2 regions of the Alteromonas sp. 5NS40-0096 genome follow, and region 2 is predicted to be linked to the other one. Evidence: predicted binding sites of a transcription regulator. Region 2 holds the regulator's gene; the other holds the start of a gene.

The links. The regulator FNR, encoded in region 2, switches genes on or off when oxygen is low (the NO sensors DNR and NnrR bind a similar motif). The targets are predictions, from matches to a motif close to TTGATCTAGATCAA.
Region 1: the regulator FNR is predicted to act here: its motif matches at 4,986-4,999, upstream of AC27G9_RS07800 (universal stress protein).

Annotation. Positions count from the first base shown of each region.
Region 1 is NZ_BAAJLQ010000002.1:435,996-443,374, reverse strand. Features, by position in the region: gene AC27G9_RS07835 (hypothetical protein) at 1-312, opposite strand, end outside; gene AC27G9_RS07830 (hypothetical protein) at 704-955, opposite strand; gene AC27G9_RS07825 (PDZ domain-containing protein) at 1,099-1,437, opposite strand; gene AC27G9_RS07820 (hypothetical protein) at 1,709-2,611, opposite strand; gene AC27G9_RS07815 (hypothetical protein) at 2,625-3,305, opposite strand; gene AC27G9_RS07810 (RNA polymerase sigma factor) at 3,292-3,840, opposite strand; gene AC27G9_RS07805 (LysR substrate-binding domain-containing protein) at 4,010-4,918, opposite strand; gene AC27G9_RS07800 (universal stress protein) at 5,062-6,033, shown strand; gene AC27G9_RS07795 (FecR domain-containing protein) at 6,040-7,379, opposite strand, start outside.
Region 2 is NZ_BAAJLQ010000001.1:719,344-726,722, forward strand. Features, by position in the region: gene AC27G9_RS03240 (heavy metal translocating P-type ATPase) at 1-611, shown strand, start outside; gene ccoS (cbb3-type cytochrome oxidase assembly protein CcoS) at 622-825, shown strand; gene AC27G9_RS03250 (sulfite exporter TauE/SafE family protein) at 818-1,492, shown strand; gene fnr (fumarate/nitrate reduction transcriptional regulator Fnr) at 1,513-2,250, shown strand; gene uspE (universal stress protein UspE) at 2,370-3,293, shown strand; gene ttcA (tRNA 2-thiocytidine(32) synthetase TtcA) at 3,399-4,349, shown strand; gene rssA (patatin-like phospholipase RssA) at 4,349-5,248, shown strand; gene AC27G9_RS03275 (LysR family transcriptional regulator) at 5,245-6,153, opposite strand; gene AC27G9_RS03280 (NAD(P)H-dependent oxidoreductase) at 6,270-7,247, shown strand; gene AC27G9_RS03285 (low molecular weight protein tyrosine phosphatase family protein) at 7,293-7,379, opposite strand, start outside.

The sequences.
Region 1 (7,379 bases), on a different contig from region 2:
CCAGCCAAAAACGGCTATTTTCTCCGATAGTTCTCCGTATGGGTCACCACAAGACTCCAAGGCTTTTACATATTTCTCCGTTGGATGTGCTGAGCCCGTTTCGAATACAAACCCAGTTTTCTTACAAACAAGGATTGGACCAGCTCCGGCGGTCATGTCTCTAATATCACGAGACTTTATATATTCATTGTTTTGGTAATAGAAAGCGAAACAAGTAGCGAACTCCTGTGTAGACTCTTCCATCAACGAGAAACCTTCCCGTTTTCCAATCACCTGTAGATTGGCTATTTTCTTTGCTTCTATTTCGTTCATGACTATTTGATTGCTAACAATTTAGTAGTGGGCAATGTAAGTTTATGTGCCAAGCATGTGCTCTTTTCTGTCCATAGTGTCACAATTATCATGTTTATCAAAGCCAAGCGCGGTAAAGGCTGTAAGTTGGTTCCTCTGACTTTAATGGGACAAAAACGTGCGATTGAGTCGTTTTCCTGAATATTGAGGAAAGTCACTTGGCTTGTATATAACCACAGATACCTCGCAGCACATCTGCGAGCATCATTTATGGGCAGAAAACGCTTAAAGACACTGTCAGATTGGGTTTCGCTCTTTCACTGGAAGTGTCAGGTCTAGGTGATGACTAATCCATATTAGAACTAAGAAGAGAATGCATCCGATATCCACATTGTTGCGATGGAATTGATCATTAAGGTGCTTTTAAAAATTTTTTGATTGATACGCGATCTTCAAGTACCTGAAAAATATGGCTGTTGTTGTTATGGATTTGACCAATCACATCGCTTCCTTGCACCTCAAAGCTTAATGTGTACAGGCCACCTTTGCCTTGAACAAGGGTCGTCGCTCTGCCTTCATTTACGAGATTGGATACCAATGTAGAATTATCCAAAAGGTTGGCAAGTTGCATTGTGAGGACTTGATAAGCTTCTACTTTATCCATTACGTACTACATAAAAGTATCCACGGTGGCATTATTTGAATACCACTGCTTCTTACTACTGCGATGTCAGCGTTGCCATTTTCCTTGATAGTAAAATCCGTTCTGAAACCTTGTGCGCTGCTGCACCAGCCGAAAGTTTCAAATTATTGCATTACCACATTCGCTTCATACTTTTCGCCGTTGGGTTTTAGCATGAGCAAGGTTACGGTTTCACCGGCCTCTTTTTGCAGTGACTTCTTTGCTTCTGACGCCGAGCACCCTGGAATTTCACAACCGTCTACAGCAACGATATCATCGCCAACTTGAATCCCTTGTTGCTCAGCAGAGGAACCCTCGTCTACCGTTTTTATGGTTGCTTGTTTGACTTCAGGGCTAAAGAACCCTGACACTGTCACATCCAAACTGAAACCTTTATCACCCGCCTCGGCCAAGGCTGAAGACGACAACATCAGTAAACCAACCATCGTAAAACAGCGTTTCATTATTTTTTCCTTAAAATAGATTAATTAAGCCTGTTATCTGAAACACGCCACATGTTTAAGTAGTGAGACATTGATAACAAACTGCGCACTTAACTACTAGCATTTGCCTGTAACAAAATTTGTATCTCGGTTTTATTCAGGCTTGTTGTGCGCTTCACTGTCAGGCCAATATGTGCTCTCAACAGAATGTTTAGTCACTCGATAGGTATGCCTAGCGGTATAAAAAAAGCCCCATTGAGGGGCTTTTTTTCGCTATTCAACACGTTGTTGTTTAGAACTCGTATACGTCAGCTTTGCTCAACAAGGCTTCGGCTTTGATTTTGTCCTGAACACACCGTCGCACCTGCTCATTAGAGAAAACATACACGCGATCTTTTGCTTCTTTACCCGATTCGATGCTGAAATTTTTGAGCACAAACGAAATGTACTCGTCGTTTGGTAAGGCTCTCAGCCCACCACCAAAGCTACACAAGGCATTGCCGATACTTGATTCAAAGTTAGCAAGAAAAGACTTATAGGCTTTTTCTCGTGCTTCTTTTTGAATAGCAGCGCGCTTTTTCCTTTCAGCCGCGAATTTTTCGACTTTTTCTTTGATCTCAACTTCTTTTTCTTTGATCTGAGCCATCGCCTTTTCTATTGCTTTGGCTTCTTTGTCCAACTCTTCCTTTTCATCCTTAGCACCTGCTCTCAACCTAAATTTAAGGTCACGAAGCTCTCGTTCGTACTCGCGGCTCTCCCAAGACAACTCTCTGCCTTGTTCTTTGAGCTCTCTCAAGTGTTCACTTAACTGTGCCATTCCTTCCTGCACTTCGTGCATCGCCTCAACTGTGACTTCTTCCCAATCCACATCACCGCTGAATTCAAAAGCGAAACTGCCGTCGCCAGGCGCATCCCAGTTGCTAGGAAAAAACTCAACTAAGCCTTCTGTCAAATCGCTAAATACAAAATTGTTACCGCCAGTACTGATTTCAAAAACCACACCTTGATTGGCGAGATATGACGCCTGAATAGAGCGGTATCTCAACCCTTTGTCGCCGTTTTCTTGTTTCAATGCGGTGTTTACAACACCCGACATAATCTCTAATTCATTGTTTAGTTTCGTCAAATCAGCTGTCATCGCTTGACTAACAGGTACTGCGCCTAACATACAGGCTAAAGTAAGTGCTCTAATCATGGTAAACCTCGGCTCAATCATCGTTTAATACGGTATCGTTCTCTGGATTCAGCTCATCGGTATAGGCCGAGTCCAAAGAGTAAATTTCTTGTTGAAGAGAATTAAGTTGTCTGGCGTAAAAACGCTGGTCGTCTTCTCTTTGTTCGTTAATAAATTTAATCAGCTCTGCAAAGTCTTCTCGTCTTTCCTGACGACTGGAACTCAACAAGTATTCAGTCAATTGCGCGCTGCTTTGCTGTTGTTGAGTCGTCAACGCATCGACATATTGGGAGAACATCGCTTGGTTAGATTTCTGGTAGTCTGCAACTTTCTCATCAACAATGGCGGCTAACTCGCTTTGAGATGGGCCGCTGCTAAACCCCATCGCTATTCGTCCATCCTCGACTTCAATGCTAAATCCCGTCACTACCATCACCATTGCCATCGCCGACATCGCCATTGATACTGCTGGAAGCCCACTCCACTGCCACCATTTTGGCTGTTCTGTCGCGATAAACGTGCTTTCCATGTCCCAAGAAGGGATGTCCGATTGCTCAAATTGTTGAGCGGTAAAACTGACACTATTCGCCGTTTCTACATGCTGAGAAAAACTCTCATCATGCAAACACAAATACTCAAATTGTTCGCGTTCGTTATCGCTTAACTTATTTTCAAGCCACTTCGCAAGTAGCTGTTCGCGGTCAATATCCTGCATTTTCGACCTCCAAATCTAATTTCAATTTTGCCAGTGCACTGTACAATCTCGACTTCACTGTATTCGGTGAAACACCCAACTGATCGGCGATTTCATCAAAAGTAAATTGACCAAAAAACTTGAGTTCCACTATCGCTTTTTGCGCCAATGGCAATTTCTGCATGGCACTTGTGAGCGTCACGCTGGCGCAGTCACTCAACAATGTCTGTTCGGGCGTATCTTGCTCACATACCGATTCTGGTATGTCATCGTAACCTTGCTCTGGTCGCTTACGCCGATAAAACTCCATACAACGGTAGTGAGCAATGCGAAACAGCCAGCCTTTAAAGGCACCTTCGTTTCGGTAATTGCCCAAACTTCTAAACACAGATACAAAGATATCCTGCATCAGGTCTGAAGCATCGTGTCGGTTTCCCGTCATACGCAGTCCATACTGGTATATGGCTTGTTCATAACGTTTTATCAGTGTGAACCAAGCTTTTTTATTTCCCTTCAGGGCTTGTTTAACAAGCTGTTCATCACGCTTTTCAAACACCTTCCTGTCCTCAAAAGCCGTTTACTGTTTGACTATAATGTCGATGGGGGTTGGGATAAAGTTTGATTTATTTTGAATTTTTTTCGTTTTTCTTTGAGTAAAGGGAAAAACGGCAGGAAAAGAAGTCATGACTGGCTTATAAAACCTGAGTCATGACTTACTCAATAAGCTATTTCAGCAAAGGAACGGGCAACAGCGGGGAAAGGATTTCGGCTATACGACGGAACAATTGCATTCTTGTCGTGCCGGATCGCCAAACCAAACCGATTTCTCGAAATGCCTGATCTTCTGCAGCCAACGGCGCAAGGTCAGTATTTTCGATAATGTGTTGATTAAGAGCGAGCTCAGGTAAAAAGGTATAGCCCAATTTACTGTTTGCCAATTGCACAAGGGTATACAAGGAACTCGCTGCTAACGAACTTACTTGCTCGCTGTGTTGCAAGCCGCAAGCACTTACCGCATGACCAGTCAGACAATGCTCTCGTTGCAGCAGAAACACACTGTTTTTGGGCAACGAGGAAATATCCATAGGATCGGGTAGCTGGGACAGTAAATCATTGTGCGCAACTAAGTGGAAAGGGTCATGGCCGATAATCATCTGTTTACAGCCGGGGGTTTCCATTGGTAGGGCGAGTATCAACAAATCCAGTTTGCCGTCGGTAAGCTGCTCCAGCAAATTATCTGTTGTATCTTCTTGTAACTCTAACCCGATATCAGGCAAAAAGGCTTTAAATGCGCCTATCATCCCCTCAAACATAAATGGCGCTATGGTAGGAATTACCCCTAGCTTTAACTGACCGCGCTGCCAATTTCCGGCGTTTTGTGCATACTCAACCAGCTCTCCCGCTTCTTGTAACAACACTTTACTGCGTTCAACAACATCCAAACCAAGCGAGGTAAACACAAAGGTTTTGTGCTCTCTCTCGAGCAACTGGCTACCAAAATGCTCTTCGAGATTTTGAATCGCTGTACTCAGCGTCGATTGGCTAACGTTACATCTTTGCGCAGCTCTGTGAAAATGCTGCTCTTGATGCAGTGTGACGAGATAGTGTAAATGCTTCAAATTTGGCCAGCGCATTGCAAACACCTTTACTGATTAAAATTAACCTTATTAATCTAACACATGAATTAAAAAAAGACATTACTTGATCTCAATCAGATTCGTTTCATTAAAATCGGCCCTCTTGTAAATCACTGCTAAGCTGAAATGAGAGTTGATAAATGTACAAAGGACAGTTCGAAGTGAAAGGTAGATATCGACATTTAGTTTGTGTACTAACAGGCACGCACCACCAAGAGGAAGTGATCGAACAAGCACTGCATGTCGCGAGAAATCATCAGGCGGAAATCAGTATGCTGCTTGCCCTCGACGAACTTCCCCCTAATGCTCAAATGATTATGCAATCTGTTTCCTACCTCGAGTCGACAGAGGCGATGGAGGTCATGGCGAAACATTGGCTGGATGACCAAGTATCAAGCTGGGACACCGAGGTACCAATAAATGCGTCTGTCACCTTCGGTTCTCAAACAGCTAACATCATAGCTCTCGTCGAAAAAACACAAGCTGATCTAGTCATGAAACAAGCAGATGATGACGTGCTCGAGCGTTGGTTTGGCAATGATGATGTCAACTTACTTCGACAGTGCCCATGTCCGGTATGGATAACTCACCAAGGCCAAGCTGAAAAGTATAAAACGATCGTTGCCGCGGTGGACTTAAACTATCACTACGCCCCAGACGTTGTTGCGCAAAAGCGCGCACTGAACATGGAGATACTGCGCCATGCTACTCGTATTGCTCTTCTAGAGTTTGCTCAACTTCACATAGTGCACGTATACGATGTGGTACCAGAAAGCATATTAAGAGATGGCTTTATTCAATTTGATCAGCCTGCGCTGCAGGAAGAAAAGGCGTTAATTGCGCAAGAACGTCAGACTGTACTTGATGAGTTAATGGCGATGCTAGCGAGTGAGGTAGAAGACGCGACACTAACCTTCCTCAAGCCCACGACGACACTTATTGAAGGCGAGCCAGCAATAAAGTTAGGGCAATTCGTAAAACAAGCCGACGCAGACTTATTGGTAATGGGCACGGCAGGACGAAAAGGGGTAGCAGGCTTATTATTGGGAAATACGACTGAATCCGTTATTCACCAAGTTGAATGTGCTCTCGTCGCTGTCAAGACGCCTTAATTATGACTAATTCACTGTGTTAGGTAGCTGTGAACAACTAGATGGCGGTACGCAAATCGTGATGGCATGCTCATTTTCGATGAACTGAGCACCGACAGAAGTCGCGATTGCCAGTAAACTTTTTGACGGTGTATCAAGGTAAAATCGCCCAGTGATGATTCGATTGTCTGGCCCGTCCAAACGAATGGGTTTTCGACTGTAACGTTGAAACTCTAAGATGACATCTCCCAAAGAGGAGCCTTTAACCTCAAGCCAACCTGAGCGCCAACTGGGCAATTGGTTCACAACGAAAAAGTCACTTTCAATCGCGTTATTTGCGATAACGACGCCTTGCCCTTTGGTCAATGTTCTGACTTCTGGAGTTTTCAGTTTTACCACACCTTCGTAAACACTGATGATTAACTCTTCGCCCAATAAATCAACATCTACCGCGGCATCGGAGATATCAGCTGTAGTGGAGCCTATTTGTACTAAGAATGGGCGCGCTGGTTCATAGACCACGGCAAAATACACTCGCCCAGCGATCAGTCTGGCAAGTCGCTGCTGTGGGTTAGAATCCACATCAATTTTACTGTCGCCGTTCATGTATATCACTGAACCATCTTTTAAGACATAGGAGCCGCGACTGCCTACAGCAGTTATGTAACTGCCTTTTTGCATCATATCAGGCTCTTCATTGTACGTTGGCGGCGATAAGTGATAACTCGCTAACTGGGTCGTCAAAAAAATCCAAGTCAATCCACCAATAATTGCAATCGTTATTGCACTTGCGACCCAGGGAATGCGCTTAGGTTGATTGAGCACGGGAGACGCGGTTTGATTATGTGATGTTTGCGTCTCATTGACGGGTGGTTGAGCAAACTGAGCGAGTACCCGAGACACTTCCACGTGACTTGCTGCTTGAGCAATGGAATGAAACGCGTCTTGATGGGCTTTAATCGTAAACCATCGCGCAAATGCTTGTTGTGCATCATGCTGCAGGTGAGGTTGCCGTTCATACCAATCAGCGGCTTGCGTCAACACGTCAGATTGGAGTGGGAAACTGTTTTCTTCCCGCGTCACAAATGCCAAATCGATGAGCACACAGACTAAATGCTGTTTAACCACATCGAGGTGGGTGTCCAACCTTGTGGCGACGTCTTCTCTGGATAACCCGAGATGAAACCGCTGAATAAAAGCGCTACGTTGCTGTTCCGACAGCCCTGCGAATAAACTCTCTAGTTTGTCTTTGTCGACATCGTTTATCTGCGCGTGTTGATTCGTCGCCAATCCCACAGAAAACCATCCGTGTTGACGCAGCACCAAGCGAGAAATCGCCAATACCTGTGCAATAGGACTCTCAGTGA
Region 2 (7,379 bases):
AGCATTTTGCAGGCGCGAAAACCGAACAGCACTGGGGAAATGTCTATCTGTGTAATGAACAAAACCAATGCCTTGCCGTTTTTGAAGTCACAGACAATATCAAAGACGGTATTGCAGAGGTGTTGAAAAGCCTAGACGCTTACACACTATGCTTGATAAGCGGTGATACTCAACAACACGTTTCATCAGTCGCCAATACACTCAATATCGACACCTTGTTCGCCGAGCAAACCCCCGAGGACAAGTACAAAACGGTAAAAGCGCTACAGGCCAAAGGGCACAATGTAATGATGTTAGGCGATGGTATCAATGATGCGCCTGTTCTCGCGAGTGCTGATGTCTCGGTTGCCGTCGGCAACGCTACTGACGTAGCGAAGAATGCTGCAGATGTTATCTTGCTGTCTAATGAACTAGATAACGTCCCCGAACTTCTAGAAACTGCTCGCGCCACTAAGCTAAAAATCAAGCAGAACATTGCATGGGCAGTTGGGTATAATGTACTGATATTACCTTTCGCTGTATCTGGCATGCTGACACCATGGCTCGCAGTGATTGGCATGTCATTGAGTAGTATTATTGTCGTTTCAAACTCGACCCGTTTGTTAAAATAGGGCTAGCATAGTGAGTATTATTTACGTATTGATCCCTCTGGCTGTCATTATCGTGGCAATTGCGATTGGCGTCTTTTTTTGGGCTGTTAAATCAAACCAATTTGAAGACTTAGAGCGTCAGGGATATAGCATTTTGTTCGACGACGACCTACCAAAAGAACAAAGACGACAGCCCGACGTACAGCAGCCGGACTCTCAAACCAAGAATGACTGACTTTAACGTATTCTCTGCGTTTCTTATTGGTGTAGCAGGCGGCGTACATTGCGTTGGTATGTGTGGTGGTATTGCTACGGCGTTTGGCGCAACGATTCCGTCTCATCACCCTAAGAACGCTTATATCGCGTTATACAACCTCGGTAGAATATTAAGTTACACGGTTGCTGGAGGCATCACCGGCTTTTTGGGAGGCGTTGTATCGCTGTCACTGCGTAATGGATTAGTTTATCTATCTATTGTAAGCGGCATTATACTCTTGCTACTCGCTTGTTACTTGGGTAACTGGTGGCGAATATTAACCGCAATCGAAGCGCTCGGTTCTCGGGTCTGGAAGCGAATCCAGCCTTTGTCTAAACGGTTTTTGCCAGTTGATTCCTATGGTAAAGCGTTGGGTTACGGCATGATCTGGGGTTGGCTACCGTGTGGGCTGGTTTACTCTACACTGACATGGTCAATGGCGTCTGGCGATGCCCTAAACGGCGCTGCCATCATGCTAGCGTTCGGCTTGGGCACGCTGCCAACACTCTTTGCAGCCAGTTTATCCGCACAATGGTTGGTCAAAGGTTTTCGGCACCCCGTTGTTAAACAATGCATTGCCACTTTAGTCGCAATATATGCAGTTTTCTTGATTTATAATGGTTACAATAGTATCTATAACGCTTAGGCAAAGGACCCGGAACGACTATGAGCAAGACCAGCGATTTTTCAATACATTGTCAAAACTGTAGTTTCAGTCACCTGTGTTTACCAGTTGCGCTCAATAAAACAGAAATTGAGTCATTGGACGACATTGTTGAACGAAAAAAGCCACTGCATAAAAATGATAAGTTAATTCGTTCTGGTGACAGCTTCACAGCCTTGTACGCGGTGAGAAGCGGTTCGTTCAAATCGTTCGTCAGTGCCAAAGATGGCGAAGAGCAAATCATAGGGTTTCATTTTCCTGGTGACATTATTGGCTTTGATGCGCTGCGCAACAATACCCATGAAAGCTACACCCAAGCCCTAGAAACCGCCATGGTCTGCGAATTGCCCTACGACACATTAGACAAAATGTCGGTACAACTACCTAAGCTGCGCCACCAAATCATGAGTTTTATGAGTGCAGAGATAAAGCAAGACAATGAAATGATGATGTTGTTAAACAAGCGTACCGCAGAAGAACGCTTGATCTATTTTATCGCGCAATTGTCGCAACGTTTTGAAGAACGGGGCTTCTCATCTCGAGAATTTAATTTATCAATGACCCGAAACGAGATTGGAAACTACTTGGGTCTTACGGTCGAAACGATTTCCCGTTTACTTACGCGTTTTCAAAAAGAAGGCATTATTCAGGTTGACGGTAAGCTTATTACCATCACGGATTTCGACGCGATGGAAGACAAACTCAACAATATGGGCGTGCAAACAAAAGAGGTGATTTAAGCCTCTTTTTGATCCAAAACAAATCACATTTTTCTATATTCGACCTACACTTATGTAAAGAGGCAACACTAACGTTGGTTCGTTGTGTTTAATGACTATTGCATTAGGGAAGGTCGCATATGATTAACTACAATCACTTACTCGCTATCATTGAGCCTGATAGAGACAATCAACCTGCCCTATCCCGGGCGATCGAACTTGCCGAAAAGACGGAAGCCAGCATTACGGCATACATGGTGATCTACGATTTCTCGTACGAAATGACAACCATGCTCTCATCAGATGAACGAGAAGCCATGCGAGAAGCCGTAATCAAAGATCGTCAAGCTTGGTTGGAGGATGAGTTAAAACACTACAAAAGTAACGCAGCAATAAAGGTGGTTGTTGAATGGCACAATCGCGCCTATGAATCCATTATACGCTTTGCCATGGCACACAGCTGTGACATCGTTGTAAAGGCCACAAAACCTCACGATGATCTGACTTCAGTCATTTTTACGCCTACGGATTGGCATTTGTTACGCAAATGTCCTTCTCCGGTGTTGTTAGTAAAAGACCACGATTGGCCTGAGGATGGTAACATTATTGCAGCCGTCAACGTCGGCACCGAAGACAGAGAGCATGCGCAGCTCAACGACAAACTCACCGTGATTGCGAAAGACTATGCAGACTTGCTGATTGGCAAGGTTAACTTGGTTAACTGCTACCCCAGTACACCGCTCAACATCGCGATAGAGGTCCCAGAGTTTGACCCAACGACTTACAATGATTCTGTGCGAAATCATCATCTACAAGAGATAGAACGTCACTCTAATCGATACGATATTCCGCTTGAACGATGTCACGTAAAAGAAGGCTTGCCGGAAAGCGTGATACCACAAATTGCAGACGCCGTTGATGCGGAACTCGTCATCATAGGCACCGTGGGTCGCGTTGGTCTATCAGCGGCGTTAATTGGCAACACCGCTGAGCATGTAATCGATAGTTTGCAGTGTGACGTGCTTGCGATCAAACCCGACGGTTTCCAATCCCCAATACGCTAATATCCAATGGATAAACGCGCTGACTCTGTTTAGAACTAAGGCTATGCGCAGGTGCGGGCATTTTGTATAATGCCCGCTTTTCGAGTAATAGAGCACGTTTCGCGCATGAATCAGAACGCAGTAGAAGCCAAGTTGACAGAATCCGGCTCAACCAGTTCACAACAAAAAGCCAAGTACAACTTCAATAAATTACAAAAACGCCTACGACGAAATGTCGGTAAAGCGATTGAAGACTTTGGCATGATTGAAGCAAACGATAGAATCATGGTTTGTCTTTCCGGAGGAAAAGACAGCTACACCATGCTCGATATCCTCATGTTCTTGCGTAAGATAGCTCCTATCGACTTTGATATCGTCGCGGTCAACTTAGACCAGAAGCAACCGGGCTTCCCAGAACATATTCTGCCCCAATACCTCGAGAGTGTCGGTGTTGAATACAAGATCGTAGAAGAAGATACCTACTCTATTGTCAAAGACAAGATCCCGGAAGGTAAGACTACCTGTTCTTTGTGTTCTCGATTGCGCCGAGGCATTTTGTACCGAACGGCTACCGAATTAGGCGCAACCAAAATTGCGCTGGGACATCACAGGGACGATATGTTAGAAACCCTGTTTTTGAATATGTTTCACGGTGGCAAACTGAAATCAATGCCGCCTAAATTAGTCAGTGATGATGGTAAACATATCGTAATCCGCCCTTTGGCTTACTGCAGCGAAAAGGATATTGTTAAATACTCAAACATTGCCGATTTTCCTATCATCCCGTGCAACCTTTGTGGTTCACAAGAAAATTTGCAAAGAAAACATATCAAAGCGATGTTGCAAGACTGGGACAAACGGTTCCCTGGCCGCATTGAATCCATGTTTCGCTCTATTCAGAACGTGGCACCTACACACCTTGCAGATAAAAACTTACACGACTTTAAAAGCATTGAAACTACTGGAGCGCCGGTAAAAGATGGTGACATAGGTTTTGATGCACCAACATTTGAAGTTGCACAAGAAAACATGGAAGATGCTATTCCAATCGTCAATATCATGGAAGCAAAACAGTAATGAAAATAGGCCTAGCTTTAGGTGCGGGCGCAGCTCGCGGATGGACCCACATTGGCATCATAAAGGCACTTGAAGAGCTGGGTATTAAAATCGACGTAGTGGCAGGTTGCTCCATCGGCGCTTACGTCGGTGCAGCGTATGCCAGCGGCAAACTAGAAGCATTGCAGGAATGGGCGTTCTCGCTTTCCGAATGGCAGGTACTCTCCCTTATGGGTGTTGGTATCCGAAAAGGGGGAATTGCGAGTGGCCAGAAAGTATTTGATAAACTGATAGAAGACTTCAGTGCGCCGACATTTGAGTCGATGGATTTACCATTTGGTTGCGTCGCGACTGATCTTTCGACAGGCAGAGAAGTGATCTTTAAAAAAGGTGACGTAGGGGAACCTGTCAAAGCTTCTTGTGCGATTCCCGCCCTGTTTTCTCCCGTCGCAAAGGACGGTAAGTGGTTGGTAGATGGTGCGGTAGTCAATCCCGTTCCGGTTAATTTGTGCCGCCAACTTGGGGCAGATTTTGTTATCGCCGTCAATTTAAATGCTGACTTTAGACCACAGCGTTTGGTACAAACTCGCCTTGAGCACGAAGCAGCGAATCGCAAGACAGACGATTTTTTCTCAAAAAGTCAAAACGTGCTACGCCAGTGGTTTTCACCTGAGACAACTGCAGAGAAGAACGAAAATCCACCTGGTATCTTCAGTGTGATGAGCAGTGCACTAGAAATTCTTCAAGCGCGTGTCACCCGCTCTCGTTTAGCAGGCGATCCGCCGGATATATTGCTCGAACCGCAACTCACTGACGTGGGTATCATGGAATTTCATCGTGCCGAAGACTTGTTTGAAAAAGGCAAACAAACGGTGTCTCGTATCGAAGAGCAGATTCGCTACCAGTTGTTACTGAGTTAAGCCCGAAAATGTGTGGTGCTGTCGAGCAAAAAGTCGATAAGCACCCTCACCCGCCTCGCTTTTTGCGAGTTTTGCATGAAGTAAATGTACAAACCTGGGTATTCATCCCAGTATTGCTCTAGTAATGGCGACAACTGCCCCTCAGTAAATTGATTTTCAATCATCGGTGTGACGATCCTTCCGATACCAAGACCTTTAATTGCAGCGTCTATCATTGCATCAGTGTCATTGACAATTAACGCGGTTTTTCCTCTAACGGTATGCTGTTGTCCATTATCATTGAGTAATAGTGGCGCTATTTGATTAGAACCAATAAAGCGGTACTGAATAAACTTGTGTTCACTGACGTCTGAGAGTGTTTTCGGTAAGCCGTATTTCGCCAAATAATCCTTAGAAGCAAACAGTGCTTCTTTCATTGGCGATGTTAACGGTCTTGCCACCATTCCATCTTGAATACGATGACCAAAACGAATACCCACATCAAAACCTTCATCCAAAATATTGACAACTTTGTCGCTAATCGATATTTCCAGTTCAATGTCGGGGTAAAGATGACAGAATTGGGCGTAGTAAGGCTTGAGCAAAAAATCGTAAACAAACTTTGGAAGCGTAATGCGAACGCGGCCTGAAGGTGCCTTATTGAGATCTTGCAGGCTATCGACTGCGAGTTCTAGACTCGACAGATGATCACCAATACGCTCGTATAACAGTTGTCCAGCCTGCGTTAATTCTATTCGCCTCGTACTTCGGCTAAATAGAGGCATGCCTATCTTTGCCTCAAGCGACTTGAGTGATTGACTGACCGAGGGTGCGGCAATTTCAAGCTGTCTCGCCGCCCCTCGAATACTGCCTTCTTTTACGATTGTACTGAAAACCGCCAATTGATTGTACGTTGCGCCTTTCACACGCACCTCATTGTAAACATTAACCTAACAGACTTAGTTAATTTAACCGCCTAAAAACTATTAGTGTCAAGGAGTAAACTACACAGACTTTAAATTGAATCACCTACGAGGACACGATGAGTAAGGTATTAGTTATTTCTGGTCACCCTGATCTAGCCCATTCATACACCAATTCTGCGATCATAAAGCAGTTAGAGGGCTCCTTATCAAGTACAGAAATTCGTAGACTCGATACACTGTACCCCGATTACCAAATCGATATAGAGCAAGAGCAGAAAGCACTGATTAACGCTGATATCATTATTCTTCAATTTCCATTTTACTGGTACTCAGTACCTGCGTTATTGAAAAAATGGATTGATGATGTTTTTAGCTATGATTTTGCGTTTGGTGCAAAAGGCGACAAACTCAAAGGTAAAGATTTCATTTTGTCGTTTACTGTTGGTGGGCCGGAATCCTCGTATACGCCCCTCGGATACAATCATTTCCCAATTGGCGATCTAGTCAAACCGTTGCAGCAGACAGCCTATTTGGCCGGTATGGTATACCACCAACCGGTATATACCCACCAAATGGTTTACATACCAGGTGTATATAATGAGCTAGAAGATGTGATAGGCAGAGCTAACGATCACGCCAACCGATTAATTGATCAAATAAAATCTATCCAGTCAGACAAAACCAATTTGTTGACCAAGTTTGTTCATCAGTGGTTTTCAGAATTTGACGTGTTACCTGAAGATGCGGGTTATTTTCTGTCGTTTCTCGCTGAAGATATTCATTGGGAGATGGGAGCTGATACCTTCACAGGCCACGCAGGTTTCAACGATTGGTACCAGATTGCCAGAAACACTTTTCTGCCAGGCCCACAACACATTGTGGAACAAGTGGAAGTTGAGCCAATAGAAAACGACCCAAATGGTTCGCAATACCAATTAAACCTCAGAATCCGTTTCATCGCTGAAACTGCGCCTATGTCAGAATTCAAAGGTAACTCACTAAATGTTTTAGTTAACGAAACCTGGACTGTATCAGTGGATGAGAATGACAAACCAACGATACATCGCTACCTAGCCTCTCCCGTTGAATCATAAAGGTAGCATGACTTTAGCAGGCACACCTCTATGTGCCTGCTCGTTTTACGCTAGGTGGCCTGATAGCAACGTACTAACTTTGTCTTCCAATTCAGCAATTAAATCCTCGTCCATGTATTGATATTCATCGGG